One region of the Enterobacter cloacae complex sp. HYC003_NIDB genome, then DNA from elsewhere that is predicted to be linked to it. Evidence: predicted binding sites of a transcription regulator. Region 1 holds the regulator's gene; each other region holds the start of a gene.

What was found. The regulator PhoB, encoded in region 1, activates phosphate uptake and scavenging genes when phosphate is short. The targets are predictions, from matches to a motif close to CTGTCATAAAACTGNCNNAT.
Region 2: a site for PhoB is predicted at 2,942-2,961, ahead of O1722_RS20165 (esterase-like activity of phytase family protein). Genes of this name have one in related genera too.
Region 3: a site for PhoB is predicted at 3,634-3,653, ahead of uvrB (excinuclease ABC subunit UvrB). Genes of this name have one in related genera too.
Region 4: a site for PhoB is predicted at 2,784-2,803, ahead of pstS (phosphate ABC transporter substrate-binding protein PstS). Genes of this name have one in related genera too.

Annotation. Positions count from the first base shown of each region.
Region 1 covers NZ_CP114220.1:3,819,010-3,824,828, reverse strand. The annotation lists gene sbcC (exonuclease subunit SbcC) at 1-2,108, opposite strand, end outside; gene sbcD (exonuclease subunit SbcD) at 2,105-3,310, opposite strand; gene phoB (phosphate response regulator transcription factor PhoB) at 3,498-4,187, shown strand; gene phoR (phosphate regulon sensor histidine kinase PhoR) at 4,209-5,504, shown strand.
Region 2 covers NZ_CP114220.1:4,207,111-4,212,929, reverse strand. The annotation lists gene O1722_RS20180 (helix-turn-helix domain-containing protein) at 1-361, opposite strand, end outside; gene O1722_RS20175 (NAD-dependent succinate-semialdehyde dehydrogenase) at 515-1,885, shown strand; gene O1722_RS20170 (YfaZ family outer membrane protein) at 2,061-2,606, opposite strand; gene O1722_RS20165 (esterase-like activity of phytase family protein) at 3,007-4,365, shown strand; gene yjiA (GTPase) at 4,421-5,374, opposite strand; gene O1722_RS20155 (YbdD/YjiX family protein) at 5,385-5,588, opposite strand; gene O1722_RS20150 (carbon starvation CstA family protein) at 5,654-5,819, opposite strand, start outside.
Region 3 covers NZ_CP114220.1:3,355,462-3,361,280, reverse strand. The annotation lists gene bioF (8-amino-7-oxononanoate synthase) at 1-1,018, shown strand, start outside; gene bioC (malonyl-ACP O-methyltransferase BioC) at 1,002-1,757, shown strand; gene bioD (dethiobiotin synthase) at 1,750-2,451, shown strand; gene O1722_RS15995 (ABC transporter ATP-binding protein) at 2,414-3,136, opposite strand; gene uvrB (excinuclease ABC subunit UvrB) at 3,885-5,819, shown strand, end outside.
Region 4 covers NZ_CP114220.1:4,873,771-4,879,589, reverse strand. The annotation lists gene O1722_RS23380 (fimbria/pilus outer membrane usher protein) at 1-1,583, shown strand, start outside; gene O1722_RS23375 (fimbrial protein) at 1,593-2,645, shown strand; gene pstS (phosphate ABC transporter substrate-binding protein PstS) at 2,892-3,932, shown strand; gene pstC (phosphate ABC transporter permease PstC) at 4,060-5,019, shown strand; gene pstA (phosphate ABC transporter permease PstA) at 5,019-5,819, shown strand, end outside.

The DNA.
Region 1 (5,819 bases):
ACCGGCAGCGTCTCCAGAATGGGCATCAGGGCGTTAATACCTTCCTGAATCGTACCGTGCTGGGCCTGTTTTTCCTGCCACAGGGTATATTCGCTTTCGCGCGCGCTCAGCCAGGCGCTTTCAGCCCCTTCATCGGGCACGCTAAGCGACAGCGATTGTAACGAGGCCGCCAGCGCCTGACGCGTCGCCGTCAGCTGCTGCTGGTACTGGCGCGCCTGACCTTCCTGTTCATTGAGCTGGTTTTGCAGCGTCAGACGCTGGCTGAGCTGATACAGCTGGCGTTCATACTGTTCCTGTTCGCTCATCCAGGGGGCAATATCATCCTGAATATTCAGCGCTATGTTCAGGGAGGCGCAGACCTCCAGCCACTCTTTAGTGAGTGCTTGCTCTTCCTCAGAGAGAGCCTGTGCTTCCTCTGTCTCGCGCTGGATCTGCTGGGTCAGCGCATTCACCTGCGCGAGCACCAGCAATCCTTCCTCTTTTAGCGCAGCAACCTCTTTCTCCAGCGCGTCGCGGCGGCGCTGATTGTCAGTCAGTTCAAGCGCCTGATACTGCACAACTGCCGGGTGTTCGCGTGAACCGCAGAGCGGGCAAGGCTTACCCGCTTCGAGCTGTGCACGATAGTTCTCAAGATCCTTGATTGTCGCCTCACGCTCACAGAGCGCTTTCAGGTCGGCATAGTGCTGATTTTTCTCTTTGAACTGCTGACGCCGCAGGATCAGCGTTTCATTGAGCTTAGCCTGCTCAGCCTGCGCTTTCTGCACGCTTTCCGCATTCTGGCGCAGCCGTTTTTGCAGCGGCTGAAAGCGAGCGTGAAGCGCTGTCAGACGCTGGCGGAGCGCCCGCGATTGTGCCTGTTGCTCCATTGCCGTCGCGAGATCCTCAGCCGTCAGCGTCAACGTACTTTCAGGCATCTCAGCCAGCTTCTGACGAAGCTCAGCCATGCGCGCTGACTGGGCAACAAGCTGATTTTTATCGCGACCCAGTTGCGTAAAATGCGCCCGCCAGCCGGCAATTTCCTGCCCCCACTGACGGAAACGATCGTGTTCGGTCAGCCACTGCGTCAGTACCTTGTGCTCTGTCTGCAACTGTTCACGGTTGCGCAGCGCACCGTTGCGAATACGCGAGCGCTGCGCCGCTCTGTCGAGTAAGCGAGTATTTACTTCAACAATTCGCTCTGTTGTCTGCGCCAGGCGGGTGGTCTGCTCCTGCTGATACTCCCATAGCGGACGTAGCTGGGCGGCGGGCTGCGCCAGCTGGAGTTTCGCCAGTTGGGGCGCGGCGTCTGTCAGAGCCTGTTGCGCCTGCTGCTGCGAAGCGGCTGCACGCTGCTGCTCACGTATCAGTTCGTCGTTACGCGTAAGCCACTGAAAATCTTTCTGTTGGCTTTGCTGCTGTGCCAGCAGGACTTTTTCTTCGTCAGTAAGTGCCTGCAAACTTTGCTGCAAGTGTTGCTGCTGTTCCTCGCTCAGCAGCACAACCCCTGCGGCCTGCGCTTCGCACACCTCCAGCGCGTTACGTGCCGCTTTGTGTTTTTCAAAAACCATGGCGGAAATCTGGCCGTAAATTTCCGTGCCGGTCAGTTCTTCCAGCAGCTCTGCGCGATCGCTCGGTTTAGCATTCAGGAAGGCGGCAAACTGCCCCTGAGAGAGCAACATCGAGCGGGTAAAGCGACCATAGTCCAGCCCGGTAAGCGCGGCGGTTTGTTCCAGCTTATCCGTGACTTTGTCGGCCAGAATTTTGCCGTCTTCGCAGCGGGCCAGCTCAACGCGCGGTGCCTGTAAGTTCCCGTCCGGCTGGTTGCGGGCGCGGTTCTGGCTCCAGAAAGCGCGATAAGCAACGCCTTTGACCTCAAATTCTACTTCCGCCAGGCATTCGGCGGTATCGCGCGTCATCAGGTCGTTTTGCGCCTGAGAGACCTTATTAAGACGCGGCGTTTCGTGGTAAAGCGCCAGGCAGATGGCATCCAGCAGCGTGGTTTTACCCGCGCCGGTTGCGCCGGTGATGGCAAACAGTCCGTTGCTGGCGAACGGCTCCGCGGTGAAATCAATTTTCCACTCACCCTTTAGCGAATTCAGATTTTTCAGGCGCAGGCTCAGAATTTTCATGCGTTTTCGTCCTCGTCATGGAGGGAATGCAGGGTCTGGGCAAACAGCTCGTTAAGCCTGGTGCGTCTGGCCTCGTCCACCTCTTCATGCGCAAGCCGCCGCGCGAACACCTCTTCAACCCGAAGTTCGCTAAGCGTTTCACGCTGGGCGTTGAGCAGTATTTTCTCGCGCTGCTCGCGGCTGCGGCGTACCAGCAGCACCTCCACGGGAAGGTCTTCCGTCAGCGTCTGTATTTTACGCTGCATATCGTACAGGTAGTCGTCGGTGGTGATTTCGATATCGAGCCAGACGGGGGGATTAAGCGCTGCGCCGCGCCACTGCTCAAGCTGAGCGGTAATGGCGGCCAGATCGCCTTTCAGCACCGCCAGCGGCTGGGTGACCGGCACCTCAAGCGTCTCAACGGCGCTGAGTTTGCCTCCGGTGAAGCTCACCAGATGCACGGATTTGGCTTTGCCCGTTTCGTCAAAACTGAGCGAAATGGGCGAGCCGCAGTAGCGGATATGCTCGCAGCCGCCGATGATCTGCGCCCGGTGAATATGCCCGAGGGCAATGTAGTCGGCGGGGGGGAAGTTTTGCGCCGGAAACGCGTCCAGCGTACCGATATAGATCTCGCGCACCGCATCACTCTTACTGGCTCCGACGGTGGTGAGGTGTCCGGTGGCAATGATCGGAATGGCCTGATCGCCGCGCAGGGCGCAGGCTTCCGTATGTTGCTGGTGATAATAGCGGGTGATGGCCTGCAACAGATGCTGCTGTTTTTCGCTGCCGGACAGACCTGCCTGGCTTTGCACGATATCGCGCGGGCGTAAAAACGGAATTGGGCACAGCACTGCGCCCGGCGTGCCGTCGCGTTTTTTCAGGATCTGCGGCGCGTGTCCGGCGCTGGCCACCACGGTGGTATTGAGGAACGCCAGAATATCGCGGGATTCATTCAGCGTCGCCACCGAGTCATGGTTTCCGGCGACAATCACAAGGTGACAACCGGTTTGCTGGAGGTTGACCACAAAACGGTTGTACAGCTCACGCGCATAGCTCGGCGGCGATCCGGTATCAAAAATGTCGCCCGCCACAATAATCGCGTCCACCTCGTCAGCCTGAGCCGTCTCCAGCAGCCAGTTCAGGAACGCTTCATGTTCCGCGGCGCGGCTTTTGCTGTAAAAATTTTGACCCAGGTGCCAGTCTGAGGTGTGAAGTATGCGCATAAAAGATCCGTGGCAATAATAAGAAAGCAGGATTATAAACGTTCGGGGAACGGAAAATAACCGCTGTAATAAAACAACAGTTTGCTATTTATAGTGGTAATGTTTTTCATAAATCTGTCATAAATCTGACGCATAATGACGCCGCATTACAGACTTGTAACTTAAATACGATAAGACAGGGCAAAGTATGGCGAGACGTATTCTGGTCGTAGAAGATGAAGCTCCGATCCGTGAAATGGTGTGCTTCGTGCTTGAACAAAATGGCTTCCAGCCGGTTGAAGCGGAAGATTATGACAGCGCGGTGAACCAGCTGAATGAACCCTGGCCCGATCTGATCCTGCTGGACTGGATGCTGCCTGGCGGTTCCGGATTGCAGTTTATCAAGCATATCAAACGCGAGGCGATGACCCGCGATATCCCGGTGGTAATGCTGACGGCGCGCGGTGAGGAAGAGGATCGCGTGCGCGGTCTGGAAACCGGCGCGGACGATTACATCACTAAACCGTTCTCCCCGAAAGAGCTGGTGGCGCGTATCAAAGCCGTGATGCGCCGTATTTCACCGATGGCGGTGGAAGAGGTGATTGAGATGCAGGGGCTGAGCCTGGATCCTACCTCACACCGGGTCATGACCGGTGAAAATCCCCTCGATATGGGACCGACCGAATTTAAACTCCTGCACTTCTTTATGACCCACCCGGAGCGCGTTTACAGCCGCGAACAGTTGCTGAATAACGTCTGGGGAACTAACGTCTATGTCGAAGACCGAACGGTTGACGTCCATATTCGCCGCCTGCGTAAAGCGCTGGAACTGAGCGGCCACGATCGCATGGTACAGACGGTCCGCGGCACGGGTTATCGTTTCTCGACCCGTTTCTGAACAATGACAGGAGTGTGACGCGTGCTGGAACGTCTGTCATGGAAAAGGCTCGTCTTTGAACTGATCTTATGTTGTATTCCGGCCCTCATTCTGGGGGCTATCTTTGGCTATCTGCCGTGGTTTTTACTGGTGGCCGTGACGGGATTGCTCGTCTGGCATTTCTGGAATTTACTGCGTCTCTCCTGGTGGCTGTGGGTCGACAGAAGTATGACACCCCCGCCGGGAAGCGGGAGCTGGGAACCGCTACTCTACGGCCTGCACCAGATGCAGATGCGTAACAAAAAGCGCCGTCGTGAGCTGGGAAGCCTGATCAAACGCTTTCGTAGCGGTGCGGAGTCGCTGCCGGACGCGGTGATCCTGACGACAGAAGAAGGGACAATCTTCTGGTGTAATGGCCTCGCGCAACAGCTGCTGGGCCTGCGCTGGCCGGATGATAATGGTCAGAACATCCTGAACCTTCTGCGTTATCCCGAGTTCACGCTGTATCTGAAAAAGCGGGATTTTTCGCGCCCGCACAATCTGAAGCTCAATAACGGTCGCCATCTGGAAATCCGCGTGATGCCCTACAGCGATCGGCAGTGGCTGATGGTAGCGCGGGACGTTACCCAGATGCACCAGCTTGAGGGCGCGAGACGTAACTTCTTTGCCAACGTCAGCCACGAGCTGCGTACGCCGTTGACGGTGCTTCAGGGCTACCTGGAGATGATGCAGGAGCAAACGCTTGAGGGGGCGCCGCGTGAGAAAGCACTGCATACCATGCGGGAGCAGACGTTCCGCATGGAAGGGCTGGTCAAACAGCTGCTGACGCTTTCAAAGATTGAGGCTGCCCCGTCGCTGGCGCTAAACGACATCATTGATGTGCCGATGATGTTGCGGGTGGTGGAGCGCGAAGCCCAAACGCTGAGTCATAATCAGCACACCCTGAGTTTTGACGTTGATAACACGCTGAAAGTGCTCGGCAGTGAAGATGAGCTGCGAAGCGCTATCTCAAACCTGGTCTATAACGCCGTGAATCATACCCCGAAAGGGACGCATATCGCGGTGAGCTGGCAGCATACCCCGGCGGGCGCTGAGTTTAGCGTCGAGGACAACGGGCCGGGGATCGGGCCCGAGCACCTCCCGCGTCTCACCGAACGATTCTACCGGGTGGATAAGGCGCGCTCGCGGCAGACCGGCGGGAGCGGACTGGGACTGGCAATTGTGAAGCATGCCGTCAGCCACCACGAAAGCCGGCTCAATATCGAAAGCACCCTGGGTAAGGGCACGCGCTTTAGCTTCGTGATTCCGGAACGATTAATTGCCAAAAAAAGCGCCTGACGGCAGATGTGTCAGGCTACCTTTCCACGGGCCAGCGATTGCTGGCCCGTTTGCTTTGCAGTCAAGCGAAACGCGGATGAATATTATACGGCTGGTGCTTTTTTGTTCGCATGATTAGCCATGAGTTTTTCTTATACATGGCATATTATTTTGGTCTGAATTTTCATGCTGGCATATTGTTCTGGTTTTACGATCCCTTCTTGCCTTTAAACGTTATAAGCGTTTAAATTGCCCCCCATATACTGTCAGACCGACTGTATTTGCGTGGTAAATCGAAAAACAATTCTTCGCCACGCCAGGACGGGAGCATATCCC
Region 2 (5,819 bases), 390 kb from region 1:
CGGATGCGGAGGACATCGTCCCGACAACGGCAAGAAAGTGCTTAAAGAGCGTGGGATCGCGAATAACCTGTAGCGCCAGGGGAAGATCGGTGTCGATATAGAGCATATGGTAACTGCGCGGCTTCCCGACAACGGGGTTGCAGCTGTGCGGGGCATAAGCCGGGATCACGATAAGATCACCGGGATCAAGAACGTACGCATTGCCATGACTTACGCAGCAGGTCTGGCCTTCCACAATCGCGCCGATGGAGAGCTGTGGATGGCAATGACGTTTATATGCCCGGGTGCTTTGCCACGTACTGCGCAGCTCAAGGCCTGCTGCGCGGTTAAAGGTCTGGCGGATGTGGCGGGTATCGGTCATAGGAACTCCATTGATGAGCATTTTTTATACCATGTCTGCGCATCGCCTGGCAGCGTCTTGTTAAGAACCCTCCGTATATACCCAACTTTACCTTCAAAGCCAGTCAGATTGACTACCCTTAATACCCTAAGCGGTAAAACAAGGAGATTCGATATGGCTTACCAGACAGTAAATCCTGCCACGAACCAGCTCATCAAAGAATATCCCTCTCACACTGACGCAGACGTTGAAGCGGCGCTGAAGGCAGCCGATGCGCTCTATCACTCCGACTGGGCGAAAGGCGACATAAGCCAGCGCCTGCCGGTGCTGCATAAGCTGGCGGACCTGATCGACGAACGCGTGGAGGATCTGGCGAAAATCGCCAGTCAGGAGATGGGTAAGCTCATCGAACAAAGCCGCGGCGAAGTGAAGCTGTGCGCGCAAATCGCCCGCTACTATGCGGACAACGCGAAGCAGTTCCTGGCCCCGGTGAAGTATGACTCTGAACTCGGGGAAGCATGGGTTGAACATCACCCCATCGGCGTGCTGATGGCCGTCGAGCCATGGAACTTCCCGTACTATCAGCTGATGCGCGTTCTGGCGCCAAACCTGGCAGCGGGCAACCCGGTGATCGCCAAGCACGCCAGCATCGTGCCGCACTGTGCAGAGACCTTTGCACAGCTGGTACGTGAAGCGGGCGCGCCGGAAGGGGCGTGGACCAACCTGTTTATCTCGTCCGAACAGGTGGCGAACATTATCGCCGACGATCGCGTACAGGGGGCGGCGCTGACCGGTTCAGAAAAAGCGGGTAGCGTGGTTGCGGCACAGGCTGCGAAGCACCTCAAAAAATCGACCCTGGAACTGGGCGGGAACGACGTGTTCGTGGTGCTGGACGATGCCGACCTGGATAAAGCCGTGAAGATCGGCGTTAACGCGCGGCTGAACAATGCCGGGCAGGTCTGTACCGCGGCGAAGCGCTTTATCCTGCATGAAAAGATTGCAGACGCCTTCCTGAGCAAATTCACCGAGGCGTTTAAGCAGGTGAAAATTGGCGATCCGCTGGACGAAAGCACCACGCTGGGGCCTTTGTCATCCAAAGACGCGCTGGAGACGCTAACTAAACAGGTTAACGAGGCGGTGAAAAATGGCGCGAAGCTGCACCATGGCGGCAAGCCGGTTCAGCGTGACGGAAGCTTCTTTGAGCCGACCATCTTGACGCATATCTCGCGTGATAACCCGGCGTACTTCGAGGAGTTCTTTGGCCCGGTAGCGCAGATTTATGTGGTGAAAAACGACGACGAGGCGGTTGCCCTGGCGAACGACTCCCACTACGGACTGGGCGGAGCGGTGTTCAGCCAGAACATCGAGCGCGCGAAGAAAATGGCGTCGCGCATTGAGACCGGGATGGTGTACATCAACTGGCTCACCGACACTGCGGCAGAGCTACCGTTCGGAGGCGTAAAACGTTCGGGTTACGGACGCGAGCTGTCGGACCTGGGGATCAAAGAGTTTGTGAACCAGAAGCTGGTGGTCGTTCGCAAGTAACGCGGTAATAAAAAACCTGCCATCCGGCAGGTTTGCCATTAACCGTTGCACCGCTTTTCTTGCCGGGTGGCGCTGTGCTTAACCGGCCTACAAAGTGCAATAATTTTAATACATTGCACCCTACATTGTAGGCCCGTGCAAGCGTAGCGCCGCCGGGCGAAACGCGCAAACAGGCTTAGAAGGACACTCCACCGCCTACATATGCGCCGTCGATCAGCGTGTGGTTTGGACGACCGTCTTTACCGTCTACGCTCACGTGGCGATAGCCCACTTTCAGCGTGACAGGTTTGACTGGCGTCCAGCTTACGCCGCCGTTAGCTTCCACATAGTTCTTCACGCTGTTGTTCAGGCCGTCTGGCGCCACATAACCTTCACCAAACACGTGAATGCTGTCCGTCAGCGCAACGTTAACACCGCCGCCAATCGGGAACGCCACACCGTTATCGCCTTTTTTCGGGCCAATATAGATGGCTTTCGCGCCAGCGTTCAGCATCACCGGACCCACTTCCAGGTTGTAGCCTGCCCCAACGCCGCCGGTCTGGGTGCCGTCATCGGTGTTTTTCAGCCAGTTGCTCTCCGCATACAGGCCAGATGAGGATTTCCCCATTTCCAGATTGAGGTTAGTAAAGTTTTTACCCTGCTCAATGCTGCCACCCATGGCCAGTGCGGAGCCCGATACGGCGGTCAGAGCAGAAAGGATCAGGACGTTAAGTTTTTTCATGAGTGTTTCCTCGTCATTAAATTAATCTGAGGGCACCTTAACAAGCGATGTTTATGACTGCAAATGTGATATGTCTCGCATTTTTATGCTGTTTATGTTGGGTTTTTGAATGGTAAATGTTGGTGAATTGTTTATATGGCAAATCGTCAATGCCCAATACATTCGCGTTTAGGGACAGTTTACATTCCTGGCTAAACGTAAAATGAACGAGGCGCAAATAGTCCTTCGCCATGAATTAATTGGGTTTCTAATAATTTCCAAAAGTATTTCAGCTGACACAGATAAAGACAGAGGTTTACATTTCTGGTGATTGATATACGTCCCTCAGGGTCTTTACATGTCATTTTTCTGACACGTTTCTTCATTACGTTGTTGGCTTCACTTACTGGATGCTAACAATATGAAAAGAAAAATTATTCCTGTGCTAGTCGGTTGTGCGCTCTCTTTCTCTGGCCTGGCGGCACAGCCAACCGCGGAGCGCTACGTCGTCAGCTTTCCCGAAGGCGCGCATGTCAAATACAGCGGTGCGTTTGCCAGCGCATTCCCGAACGGGCTCCCGGTGGGGATTGGTTCGGGTTTGTTATTCACGGGCAAGCAGGGCGATGCGCTGACGTTTGCGACCGTGACCGATCGCGGTCCTAACGCGGATTCGCCAAAAATGGGGAAAAACGATGCCAAAATCTTTGTTACCCCGGATTTCGCCCCGCTGCTGATGACGATCCGTGTGCTAAACGGCAAAGCGGAGGCCGTGGACGCGCGACCGCTGCATGATGATAAAGGCGAGATCAACGGCCTGCCGCTGCAAAGCGGCGTGATTGGATCTACCAATGAAGTCGCGCTAAGCGACACCTTAAAAGTGCTGAAAGGCGATAACCGCGGGCTGGATACGGAAGGCATCACGCCGGACGGGAAGGGCGGTTACTGGCTGTGCGATGAGTATGGCCCGTTCCTGATTAACGTCGACAGTAAAGGTAAAATCCTCGCGATCCACGGTCCGCAGGCGACGGAAGGGGAGAAATCCATCGCGGGCGGTCTGCCAAACGTTATCAAATGGCGTCAGGCAAACCGGGGCTTTGAAGGGCTGACCCGCATGCCGGACGGACGCATTATCGCCGCCGTGCAAAGCACGCTGGATATCGACGGGAAGAGCAAAAAACAGGCGCTGTTTACGCGTCTGGTGAGCTTCGATCCGGCGACCGGGAAAACCGCGATGTATGGCTACCCTGTCGACAGCGCGGCCTACAGCAAAAACAGCGACGCCAAAATCGGCGACATAGTGGCGCTGGATAACCACACCATCCTGCTGATTGAACAGGGCGAGGATAAAAATGACGCAATGCGTAACCTCATCTACAGGGTTGATCTGAGCAAGGCGAGCGATCTGGCGGCCTTCGACAAGCCGGGCGAATACCCGGAGTTTGATGATGAGAAAACGCTGGCGCAGCGCGGCATCACGCTTGCGGAAAAAACGCAGGTGGTCGATCTGCGTGCGCTGGGCTGGCAGCAGGAAAAGGCCGAAGGGCTGGCGCTGATTGACAGCAAAACGCTGGCAGTGGCGAACGATAATGACTTTGGCGTGAAGGTGGCGATGCAGAAGCCAGTCGAAGGCAAGAAGCTCAAGGATTATCGGGTGAACGCGCAGGGGGCGCTGACGCTGGATGACAAACCGGTTGAAACCACCCTCAGCGTGAAGCCGTTGAAGAAACCGGAGTCCGACAGCGAGCTGTGGATTGTGACGCTGACGGAGGCGTTGAAATAAGTTTCCCCCTCACCCTAACCCCCTCCCCGCGAGGGGGAGGGGATGATCGGTGAGGTTATTTCTTCAGCCCCGCAAACGCTGCCCGAATTTCTTCTTCCGGCAGCTGTATTCCAATAAACACCATCACGCTGTGCGGCGCTTCATCGTCCCACGGGCGATCCCAGTCGGCGCTGTACAGGCGCTGCACGCCCTGGAACAGCAGGCGGTTCGGCTCGCCGTCGATCCACAGCATCCCTTTATAGCGCAGCAGCTTGTCGGCAAATGACAGCAGCAGGTTCTCCATCACGCGGGAGACCTCGCTGATGTCCACCGGGTAGTCCAGCTCCACCACAATCGACGTCACGTCGTTTTGCTTGTCGGACATAAAGTGGAAGCGCGGTTTCGCGGTGACGTTCTCTTCCAGCATAAAGCCGTTGGTGTTGAACAGCTGAGCGAGATCGATATCGCCATGCGTCACCGTGTAAATGGGCGCACGCGAGTTGATGCGCGTCAGGCGCTCGCGCAGTTTTTTGCTTTCACCCGCCACGTCGGTTTTGGTCAGCAGGATGCGGTCGGCGTAGCCAACCTGGGACTGGGCGATGGTGAACTGGTTCATCTGCTCGTCGGCATGGACCGCATCCACCAGAGCGATGACGCCGTCCAGCAGATAGCGCTGGCAAATGATCTCATGAGAGAAAAAAGTCTGAATAATCGGGCCGGGGTCGGCCATGCCGGTGCACTCGATCACCAGTCGGTCGAAGTCGATGTCACCGCGATCGCGGCTGTCGAGCAGGTCCAGCAGGGCGTCTTCTAATTCGTTAGAGCGGGTGCAGCAGATGCAGCCGTTGGTCAGGGTTTTGATCTGGGTGGCGCGGTCGCCAATCAGCTGATCGTCAACGGAGACTTCGCCAAATTCGTTTTCGATGACGGCGATTTTGAAGCCGTGCTGCTCGTTCAGAATGTGGCGCAGCAGGGTGGTTTTACCGGCGCCGAGGAAACCGGTCAGCAGGGTAACGGCAATCGGGGTCATGGTTTCTCCTTTAGCAGCAGCGGACGCCGCCTTCTCCACTTCCGCCGTAGCGCGCTTCCTGACGCTCGCGGAAGAATTCAGTGTAGGTCATGTACGGCTTATCCGGATGGTTGGTCTTCATATGCTCAACGTAGTTGTCATAGTCCGGAATGCCAATCAGCATTTTCGCCGCCTGACCGAGGTATTTTTTTGCTTCGCCTAAGTTACCAAACATTGAGGGTTCCAGATAGAAGAAGCCCGGTGACGCTACGCTTACCGGGCCTACAGTAACATGCTTAATTAATGGTGTGAGGAGGTCTTCACGCCGCCTTCCGGCACCGGTACGTACGGGGTCTCTTTGTCCGTACGGCCCTCAACGTTACGCACTTTCATCCAGGTTTTGATGCCGTAGAAGATAATGCTGTACACCACCACCAGGAACAGAATGCTCAGACCCGCGTTGGTG
Region 3 (5,819 bases), 460 kb from region 1:
CGATTATCTGGGCCTGAGCCAGCACCCGCAGATCGTTCGCGCCTGGCAGCAGGGCGCGGATCGTTACGGCGTGGGCAGCGGTGGCTCCGGGCACGTCAGCGGCTACACCACGGCGCATCAGGCGCTGGAGGAAGAGCTGGCCGACTGGCTGGGCTACCCGCGGGCGCTGCTGTTTATCTCCGGTTTTGCCGCGAATCAGGCGGTGATTGCCGCCCTGATGGGCAAAGACGACCGCATCATCGCGGACCGCCTGAGCCACGCGTCCCTGCTTGAAGCGGCCAGTCTCAGCCCGGCGCAGCTGCGGCGTTTTGCCCATAACGATGCCTCTCAGCTGAACGTCCTGCTGGGTAAACCCTGTTCAGGGCTTCAGCTGGCGGTGACGGAAGGGGTATTCAGCATGGACGGCGACAGCGCGCCCCTTGCCACCTTGCATGACGTCGCAAAACAGCAGAACGCCTGGCTGCTGGTCGACGATGCCCACGGTATTGGCGTCACCGGCGAGGAGGGGCGCGGAAGCGCGCACCAGCAACGCGTCAGGCCGGAACTGCTGGTGGTCACTTTCGGCAAAGGCTTCGGCGTCAGCGGCGCCGCGGTGTTGTGCAGCGAGCCGGTGGCCGATTACCTGGTGCAGTTCGCCCGGCACCTGATCTACAGCACCAGCATGCCCCCGGCGCAGGCCGTGGCGCTCTCTGCGTCGCTTGCGGTGATCCGCGGCGAAGACGGCGCTGAACGCCGGGCGCGCCTGGCCGACCATATTCAGCGTTTTCGCCGGGGGGTAAGCGCACTGCCTTACCGGCTTACCGACTCGCACAGCGCCATTCAGCCCGTGATTGTGGGTGAAAACCCTCGGGCGCTGATGCTGGCACAGGCGCTACGAGAGCGGGGGCAGTGGGTCACGGCGATCCGCCCACCCACCGTGCCGCCAGGCACCGCGCGCTTGCGTCTGACGCTCACGGCAGCGCACGAGCCGCAGGATATCGATACGCTTCTGGAGGCACTGTATGTCTCCTGTCAATAAACAGGCCGTTGCCGCCGCGTTTGGCCGGGCAGCGCAAAGCTATTCACAGCACGATGAGCTGCAACGCCTGAGCGCCCGCGGGCTGCTGGCCGCGCTCGGTGAGGGGCGTTTTGCGCAGGTGCTCGACGCTGGCTGCGGGCCTGGCGGCAATAGCCGCTACTGGCGCGCAACGGGTAGCCACGTCACGGCGCTGGATTTATCCGCGCAGATGCTGGATGAGGCCCGCCAGCAGCAGTCAGCAGACCGTTATCTGGTGGCCGATATCGAGGCCATCCCGCTGGAGGATGCGCTGTTTGACCTTGTCTGGAGCCATCTGGCGGTGCAGTGGTGCGCCAGCCTGCCGCAGGCCCTACGCGAGCTTTACCGTGTGGCACGGCCCGGCGGAGCGGTGGCCTTTACCACCCTGCTGGAAAGTTCGTTGCCAGAGCTGAATCAGGCGTGGAGGGCAGTGGATGCGCAGCCGCACGCCAACCGGTTTCTCTCGCACCAACAGGTCACTCAGGCGCTGGCAGGCTGGCGCTATCGCTGCATGGTCCAGACCGTCACCCTCGAATTTAGCGATGCGTTAAGCGCCATGCGATCGCTTAAGGGCATAGGCGCGACGCACCTGCACGCCGGACGGGAGAAGAAACCCCTTACCCGCGGCCAACTCCAGCGTCTCGAGCTGGCCTGGCCGCAGGAGCGGGGCCGGTTCCCGCTCTCTTATCATCTTTTTCATGGGATTATTGAACGTGACTGAACGTTATTTTGTTACCGGCACGGACACTGAAGTCGGTAAAACGGTTGCCAGCGCCGCGCTGTTACAGGCGGCGCGTCTGCTGGGGAAAACAACGGCCGGGTATAAGCCCGTAGCCTCCGGCAGCGAGATGACGCCGGAAGGCTTACGTAATACCGATGCGCTGGCGCTACAGCGTAACAGCAGCCTTACGCTGGCCTATTCTGCGGTGAACCCCTATACCTTTGCTGAACCCACCTCGCCGCACATCGTCAGCGTCGATGAAGATCGTCCGATTGATTTTTCGGTGCTCTCTTCCGGGTTACGCGTCCTGGAAACGCAGGCCGACTGGGTGCTGGTGGAGGGGGCTGGCGGCTGGTTTACCCCGCTGTCCGACGAGCAGACATTTGCTGACTGGGTGCAGGCCGAGCAGCTTCCGGTCATTCTGGTGGTTGGCGTGAAGCTTGGCTGTATCAATCACGCCATGCTGACCGCCCAGGCCGTGCAGCAGGCCGGGTTGCGTCTGGCAGGGTGGATTGCCAATGACGTGGTAGCGCCGGGTAAACGTCATGCTGAGTATCTGGCGACGCTGAAGCGGGTGCTGCCTGCGCCGTGCCTCGGCGAGATCCCGTGGCTTGCCGACGGCGCAGAGCAGGCGGAAACCGGACGCTATCTCGACCTCAGCGCCTTATGTCCCGCGCCATCCAGTGCGCAATAAGGTCGTCATCCAGCTCGTTAACGTGGCCCTGTGCCACGTTACGTCCGCGATAGAGCATGCAGAAACGATCCGCTACCCGGCGGATAAACGACAGCTGTTGCTCCGCTAACAGCACCGTCATTCCCAGCTCCCGATTCAACCGCACCAGCAACTGCCCCAGCCTGCGCGCGAAACCGTGCCCTGCGCCATGCATGGGCTCATCCAGAATCAACACGCGCGGACGATTAACCAGCGCACTGGCGAGGGCCAGCTGATACTGGTCGTCAGGGGACAGCGCAGAGGCACGGCTCTGTCGCAGCGGATAGAGCTCCGGAAACAGGGCATACACGTCACTTTTTGATGCCGGGTCGGGTTTCCCCGTCGCCCGCATAGCGATATGCAGATTTTCATCGACGGTGAGCTGGGAAAATATTCGCCGATCCTGCGGGACGTAGCCTATCGTCGGCGGCGCCGGGAATGCGGACGCAGGGTTGAGCAAGTTATGCGGCGGCGCGCCAGCCTCATGCCAGATGATGGTGCCGCTCTCGACGGGCACCTTTCCGGTAATGCAGTTCATAAGCGTGGATTTGCCCATGCCAGGCAGGCCAACAATGCCCGTACAGATGCCTTGCGGGAAATCGATATTCACGTTCCATAGCGTATGTTGGCTTCCGTAAAACTGATTTACAGCACGCAGACTCAACATCTTTCTCTCCTTAAAAATGTGTGGGGTGATGCACAGAGTGATGTCTGCAAAACGCCTGCCAGGAACTTCATAATGATTAAAAAAAGGCCATTTTTAGGAATAACTCACTATCAAAAGCTGAACGTTTATACGAATTGCACACTCCCGGTGCTGCGTATGTCGAATTGTGGTGCAGGAGAAATGACAGAATTGTGATTAAGATCTCGCCAGTCGCTTATGAAAAAATGAACGTTTTCCAGGCAAAAAAGAGTGATAAAAATTTTTTACTGCCGCTTCGTGGGAAAAACCGGGAATTTGCTGGAGTGCATGCTGTACGGGCTGGAGGCAGTTATCCACTATTCCTGTGGATAACCTTGTGCATTAGAGTTAGAAAACCCGCGATAAGCGAGAGAATACGCGGGTTACAACCAAATTGATGCGAAACGCGGCTTAATAAATTAGTCTTTATTTTTTAACGAATTAGATAAAAGCAATTCCCTCAACGCCAGCGAGACCTGTTGCCATAAAACTTTCATAACCGCCCTTGACAAATGTTAAAAAAGTAATAGTTCTGGGGATAACCCCCTGAGGCTGGTGTTTTATTTTGTCACAGTCGAAATTTGGCTCGCGAACGCACTAATCCTCTCTGCGCTACGCTAAATATCCTGACACGCTACTGGTTTTTCATCCAGTGTTTTTTACTGGCAATCCTGGCCACAACGAGTAAAATTACTCACCTGCCGCTTATTCTGTCATCAGGTCGTCGCCCATGAGTAAACCGTTTAAACTGAATTCTGCTTTCCGTCCTTCCGGGGATCAGCCCGAGGCTATTCGTCGCCTGGAAGAGGGGCTGGAGGACGGGCTGGCGCACCAGACCCTGCTGGGGGTTACCGGTTCGGGCAAAACCTTCACCATTGCCAACGTCATTGCCGATCTCCAGCGTCCGACGATGGTTCTCGCGCCGAACAAAACGCTGGCGGCGCAGCTGTATGGTGAGATGAAAGAGTTCTTCCCGGAAAACGCGGTGGAGTATTTCGTCTCCTACTACGACTACTACCAGCCGGAAGCCTACGTTCCCAGCTCCGACACGTTTATCGAGAAAGATGCCTCGGTGAACGAACATATCGAGCAGATGCGTTTGTCGGCGACCAAGGCGCTGCTGGAGCGTCGTGATGTGGTGGTGGTGGCCTCGGTGTCGGCGATCTACGGCCTGGGCGATCCGGATCTCTATCTCAAGATGATGCTGCACCTGACGCAGGGGATGATCATCGATCAGCGTGCGATTTTGCGCCGTCTGGCGGAGTTGCAGTACACCCGTAACGATCAGGCGTTCCAGCGCGGGACCTTCCGCGTGCGCGGCGAGGTGATTGATATCTTCCCGGCGGAGTCGGACGATATGGCGCTGCGCGTGGAGCTGTTCGACGAAGAGGTTGAACGCCTGTCGCTGTTCGATCCGTTGACCGGTCACGTCGAGTCGGTGATCCAGCGCTTCACCATCTACCCGAAAACGCACTATGTAACACCGCGCGAGCGTATTGTGCAGGCGATGGAAGAGATCAAAACCGAGCTGGCGGACCGCCGCAAGGTGCTGCTGGCGAACAATAAGCTGCTGGAAGAGCAGCGCCTGAGCCAGCGTACCCAGTTCGATCTGGAGATGATGAACGAGCTGGGCTACTGCTCCGGCATCGAAAACTACTCGCGCTACCTCTCCGGGCGCGGGCCGGGCGAAGCGCCGCCGACGCTGTTTGACTACCTTCCGGCGGACGGCTTGCTGGTGATCGACGAATCCCACGTTACGATCCCCCAGATCGGCGGGATGTACCGCGGTGACCGCGCGCGTAAAGAGACGCTGGTGGAGTACGGGTTCCGACTGCCGTCAGCGCTGGACAACCGTCCGATGAAGTTTGAAGAATTTGAGGCGCTTGCTCCGCAGACCATCTACGTATCGGCCACGCCGGGCAACTACGAGCTGGAAAAATCCGGTGATGACGTGGTGGACCAGGTGGTGCGTCCGACCGGGCTGCTGGATCCGATTATCGAGGTGCGTCCGGTGGCGACGCAGGTGGACGATCTGCTCTCGGAAATACGTGCCCGTTCCGCCATCAACGAGCGCGTGCTGGTTACCACGCTCACCAAACGTATGGCGGAAGATTTGACGGAGTATCTGGAAGAACACGGTGAGAAGGTGCGGTATCTGCACTCGGATATCGATACCGTGGAGCGTATGGAGATCATCCGCGATCTGCGTCTGGGCGAGTTCGACGTGCTGGTCGGTATTAACCTTCTGCGAGAAGGGCTGGATATGCCTGAGGTGTCGCTGGTGGCGATTCTGGACGCGGACAAAGAGGGCTTCCTGCGTTCCGAGCGCTCGCTGATCCAGACCATTGGCCGCGCCGCGCGTAACGTCAACGGGAAGGCGATCCTGTACGGGGATAAAATCACCCCGTCGATGGCCAAAGCGATTGGCGAAACGGAACGTCGTCGCGAGAAGCAGCAGCGCTACAACGAAGAGCACGGCATCACGCCGCAGGGGCTGAACAAGAAGGTGGTGGATATCCTGGCGCTGGGTCAGAACATTGCGAAGACCAAAGCGAAAGGCCGCAGCAAGGCCCGTTCAGTGGTGGAAGAGGATACCGTCGCGCTGACGCCGAAAGCGTTGCAGCAAAAGATCCACGAGCTGGAAGGGCAGATGATGCAGCATGCG
Region 4 (5,819 bases), 1.1 Mb from region 1:
CCCTGACCGATCTCAACACCACCAGCAGTGGGGGCGATCTCGACGTTACGATCAAAGAAGAAGATGGTAGTGAGCAGCATTTTACGCAGCCTTATGCTTCCCTGGCGATATTGCGACGGGAAGGCCAGACGGACTTTGATATCAGCATTGGCGAACTGAACAACAGCGATCGCTATTCACCTGATTTATTGCAGGCTCAGCTTTTACGCGGCATGCAAGGGGGAATGACGCTGTATGGCGGCACACAGTTAGCTGAGAATTACACTGCCATAGCGGCTGGTATTGGTCAGGATCTCGGCGAGATCGGGGCGATATCGATGGATGTCACCCATGCGGCGTCTCGTTTTGTCGATGATACGGAGCAGGGGCAATCCTGGCGTTTTCTCTATTCCAAGACGTTCGATGTAAGTAATACCAGCCTGCGAATAGTAGGCTATCGCTATTCAACGGAAGGATTTTATACCCTGGATGAGTGGGCTTCCCGCAGGAGCGATAGCGAGACGTTCTGGCAAACGGGTAACCGCAGAAGCCGTCTGGAGGGAACGTGGACACAACCTTTTGCGCAGGGGTATGGAAATATTTACCTGACGCTGAGCCGTGAACAGTACTGGCGAACGGATAACGTTGAACGGCTGATCCAGATTGGTTACAGCAACAGCTGGAAACAGATGACGTGGAATGCGTCATGGAACTATACCGATACTGCGAATCATCACGATGGGGACTGGGAAAAGGATGGCGAAAACGAACACGTTTTCATGCTGTCACTCTCGCTTCCGCTCTCCCAGTGGTTACCGAACACCTACGCCAACTATAACGTTACTGGCAACAATAAAAACAGCGTCTCCCATCAGGTAGGCCTGAACGGAAGGCTGCTTCAGAACAACAACTTGAACTGGAACATACAGCAATCCGTTGATGAAAGTGGCGGCAGTACGGGGGGGAATGCGGGACTGGCATGGGACGCGGCTTATGGCTCCATGAAAGGTAACTATGCCTGGAGCAACGAAACCCGAAGTCTCAATTATGGCGTCAGCGGCGGCATTCTACTGCATTCAGAAGGTGTCACCTTCTCACAGGAAATGGGAGAAACCGTCGCGCTGGTGAAAGCTCCAGGAGCGGCGGGCCTGGCGGTGGAAAACAGCAGCGGTGTCGCGACGGACTGGCGCGGCTACACCGTAAAAACGCAGCTGTCACCCTATGATGAAAATCGTATCGCAATTGGCGACAGCGACTTTGCCTCTGGCAATGTTGAACTGGAAAAAAGCGTCCAGAATCTGGTTCCCACCCGTGGAGCGGTAGTAAAAGCGGAATTCGTTACGCATATCGGCTACCGCATCCTTTTCAACGTTCATCTCAGCAATGGCAAACCTGCGCCTTTTGGGGCAACGGGATCGGCAACGCTGGACACCGGAAGCGTTACGGGCATTGTCGGAGAAGAGGGCGAACTCTATCTCTCAGGCCTGCCGGAAAAGGGGCAATTTACGTTGACGCTAAACGACGGCGCAACCTGTCGGGCGGAATACACGCTTCAACAACAGCCTGACGCTGGACTGGTGCAGATGCCCGTCACGTGTCGATAAAGGATTAAAATGAAACTGCAATACTGGCTTTTAGCCTTACTGACCTGCGTCTTTTATGCGCATGCGGCCCCAACCGGTTATTGTGTGCCAGACAATGGCAAATATCATAACTACCTCAATTTTACAGAGCAGTTTTCCATTACGGACAATATAGCCGGGACGACAACGCTTATTGATGTGAATAACAACAATACCTCGTTTAAAGGTACTTGCTATTGTCTGACCGGGCCGAATCAGAGTTACGATCACACCTATATAACCAGCGTCGTTAATCCGGCGCTGGAGCCAGCGGGAAGCAGGAACAATGTCGCCTATTTTAACCTGAATGAAAACGTTGATATTGGCTTGCTTGTTTACATACTCGGTGTCGGTTATACGGCCGTGCCTTTTGATCATCTGCCGAATAAAACCGGTACTCCCTATCAATGTCATAACGGCGTGAGTTCTGCCACCTCGTTTTATAGTGGCGGCTCGGGGCTGGTCTATTTGTACGTCAAAAAAGCCTTTACCGGGGTGATGACGATCCCGGCGACGCTGGTGGCGAATATCTATGCCACGATCGACCCGCGTACTGTTTCGAATGAGATTATTTCTGATGTGATTGTTCAGGGAACAGTGACGGTTCCTCAATCTTGTGAGATTGACGAGGGGCAGGCCATTGTTTTTGATTTCAATAAAATCCTGGCGTCAGAGTTTTCGTCGACGAAAGGGAAAGCGCTGACCGATCGCAAAATCACTCGTACCGTGAACATCAAATGCACCAATATGATGTTCTACGACAAGCTCGACGCAACCCTGCATGCCTCAGCCGTGGCTTCTGATAATTCGATGATTGCGACGGACAACGAAGACGTAGGAATTAAAGTCTACGATAAATATAATCGGGAAGTGAATACGAATGGCGGTGCCCTTGAAGCGGAAACGACTAAAATTCCCGACATCATGGGGGATACGCTGGGCACGCTGACATTTTCAAGCGCGCCTGCCAGCGCGACAGGAGCGAGGCCCAAACCAGGCCAGTTCAATGCAACGGCAACTCTGACGATTGAAATCGCTCATTAAAATGACAACGGCTGTTTATGACAGCCGTTGTCATATCAGCTACGCTAAAACTGATTCATTGCAAAAAAGATGACAAAAATATGACCATGCTGTGAATTAATGGCTTTATTTTTCATGTGGTTACATCCATCGCTGGCTTTGTCATAAAACTGTCATATTTCGTACATTTATCTGTCACCTGTTTGTCCTATTTTGCTCATCGTAGCCACTTAAACAATGATTTACGAAATCCTTGCAGGAGACATTATGAAAGTTATGCGTACCACTGTCGCAACTGTTGTCGCCGCGACCTTATCAATGAGCGCTTTCTCTGCCTTTGCAGCAGCAAGCCTGACTGGCGCTGGTGCAACCTTCCCTGCGCCGGTGTATGCCAAATGGGCGGATACCTACCAGAAAGAGACCGGTAACAAGGTCAACTATCAGGGTATCGGCTCCTCCGGTGGCGTAAAACAAATTACCGCGAATACCGTTGATTTCGGCGCATCCGACGCTCCGCTGTCTGATGAGAAACTGAATCAGGAAGGCCTGTTCCAGTTCCCGACCGTGATCGGCGGCGTTGTGCTGGCTGTTAACATCCCTGGCCTGAAATCAGGCGAGCTGGTGCTGGACGGCAAAACCCTGGGTGACATCTACCTGGGCAAAATCAAAAAATGGGATGACGAAGCCATCACTAAGCTGAACCCGGGCGTTAAGCTGCCTTCGCAGAATATCGCGGTGGTTCGTCGTGCTGACGGCTCTGGTACCTCTTTCGTGTTCACCAGCTACCTGGCGAAAGTGAACGAAGAGTGGAAATCTAAAGTCGGTTCCGGCTCTACCGTTAACTGGCCAACCGGTCTGGGCGGTAAAGGCAACGACGGTATCGCAGCCTTTGTACAGCGTCTGCCAGGCTCCATCGGTTACGTAGAATACGCTTACGCTAAGCAGAACAACCTGGCTTACACCAAACTGGTTTCTGCCGACGGCAAACCGGTTAGCCCGACCGAAGAGAACTTCGCCAACGCCGCGAAAGGCGCTGACTGGAGCAAATCCTTCGCGCAGGACCTGACCAACCAGAAAGGCGACGATGCATGGCCTATCACGTCTACCACCTTCATTCTGGTCCACAAAGAGCAGAAGAAGCCTGAGCAGGGTGCTGAAGTGCTGAAGTTCTTCGACTGGGCATATAAAAATGGCGGCAAACAGGCTAACGATCTGGATTACGCCAGCCTGCCAGACAGCGTGGTTGAGCAGATCCGTGCTGCATGGAAAACCAACGTGAAAGACAGCAGCGGTAAAGCGCTGTACTAACAGGATATATTTAACGAAGATGGCGGGTGGCGCTGCGCTTACCCGCCCTACGGTTACTCTGTAGGCCCGGTAAGCGTCAGCGCCGCCGGGCATATTCGTAAAAACGTCTCAAACAGAAGAGTAATTTATGGCTGCAACCAAGCCTGCATTTAACCCTCCGGGTAAAAAAGGTGACATGATTTTCAGCGCGCTGGTGAAACTGGCTGCGCTGATTGTGCTATTGCTGCTGGGCGGCATTATCGTGTCCCTGATTTTCTCCTCCTGGCCGAGCATTCAAAAATTTGGTTTCGCCTTCCTGTGGACCAAAGAGTGGGATGCGCCGAACGATATTTACGGTGCGCTGGTGCCGATTTACGGCACGCTGGTGACCTCTTTTATCGCCCTGCTGATTGCGGTTCCGGTGAGCTTTGGTATTGCCCTGTTCCTGACGGAACTGGCGCCAGGCTGGCTGCGACGTCCGCTGGGTATCGCCATTGAACTGCTGGCGGCCATCCCAAGTATCGTTTACGGCATGTGGGGCCTGTTTATCTTCGCGCCGCTGTTTGCGACGTACTTCCAGGAGCCGGTCGGTAACGTTCTCTCTGCCATTCCGTTTGTGGGGGCGCTGTTCTCCGGCCCGGCATTCGGTATCGGCATTCTGGCGGCAGGTGTGATCCTCGCCATCATGATTATTCCGTACATTGCGGCGGTCATGCGCGATGTCTTCGAACAAACCCCGGTGATGATGAAAGAGTCCGCCTACGGCATCGGCTGCACCACCTGGGAAGTTATCTGGCGCATCGTTCTTCCGTTCACCAAAAACGGGGTGATTGGCGGCATTATGCTGGGCTTAGGCCGCGCGCTGGGTGAAACCATGGCGGTCACCTTTATCATCGGCAACACCTACCAGCTCGACAGCGCCTCGCTTTATATGCCGGGGAACAGTATTACCTCTGCGCTGGCGAACGAATTTGCCGAAGCGGAATCCGGGCTGCACGTCGCCGCGCTGATGGAACTGGGTCTGATCCTGTTTGTTATCACCTTTATTGTGCTGGCTATCTCCAAGCTGATGATTATGCGTCTGGCTAAAAACGAGGGGGCACGCTAATGGCAACTCTCGACATGCAAAACACCGCTCAGCTTGCGGAATCCCGTCGCAAAATGCAGTCAAAGCGCCGGATTAAAAACCGCATTGCGTTGACGCTTTCCATGGCGACGATGGCGTTCGGCCTGTTCTGGCTGATCTGGATCCTGATGTCCACCATCACCCGGGGTATTGATGGAATGTCCCTGGCGCTGTTCACCGAGATGACGCCGCCGCCGAACACGGCGGGTGGTGGTCTGGCAAACGCTCTGGCGGGCAGCGGCCTGTTGATCCTGTGGGCGACTGTTTTCGGTACGCCGTTGGGCATCATGGCGGGTATCTATCTGGCGGAATATGGCCGCAAGTCCTGGATCGCTGAAGTCATCCGCTTCATTAACGACATTCTGCTTTCTGCCCCGTCGATTGTCGTGGGTCTGTTTGTTTACACCATCGTGGTGGCGCAAATGGAACACTTCTCCGGCTGGGCGGGTGTGATTGCGCTGGCGCTGTTGCAGGTGCCTATCGTTATTCGTACCACTGAAAACATGCTGAAACTGGTGCCGGACAGCCTGCGTGAAGCGGCTTACGCGCTGGGTACGCCTAAATGGAAGATGATTTCGGCTATCACCCTGAAAGCGTCCGTCTCGGGGATCATGACCGGTATCCTGCTGGCTATCGCCCGTATCGCCGGTGAAACCGCACCGCTGCTGTTTACCGCCCTCTCCAATCAGTTCTGGAGCACGGACATGATGCAGCCGATCGCCAACCTGCCGGTGACGATCTTTAAATTTGCGATGAGCCCATTCGCGGAATGGCAGCAGCTG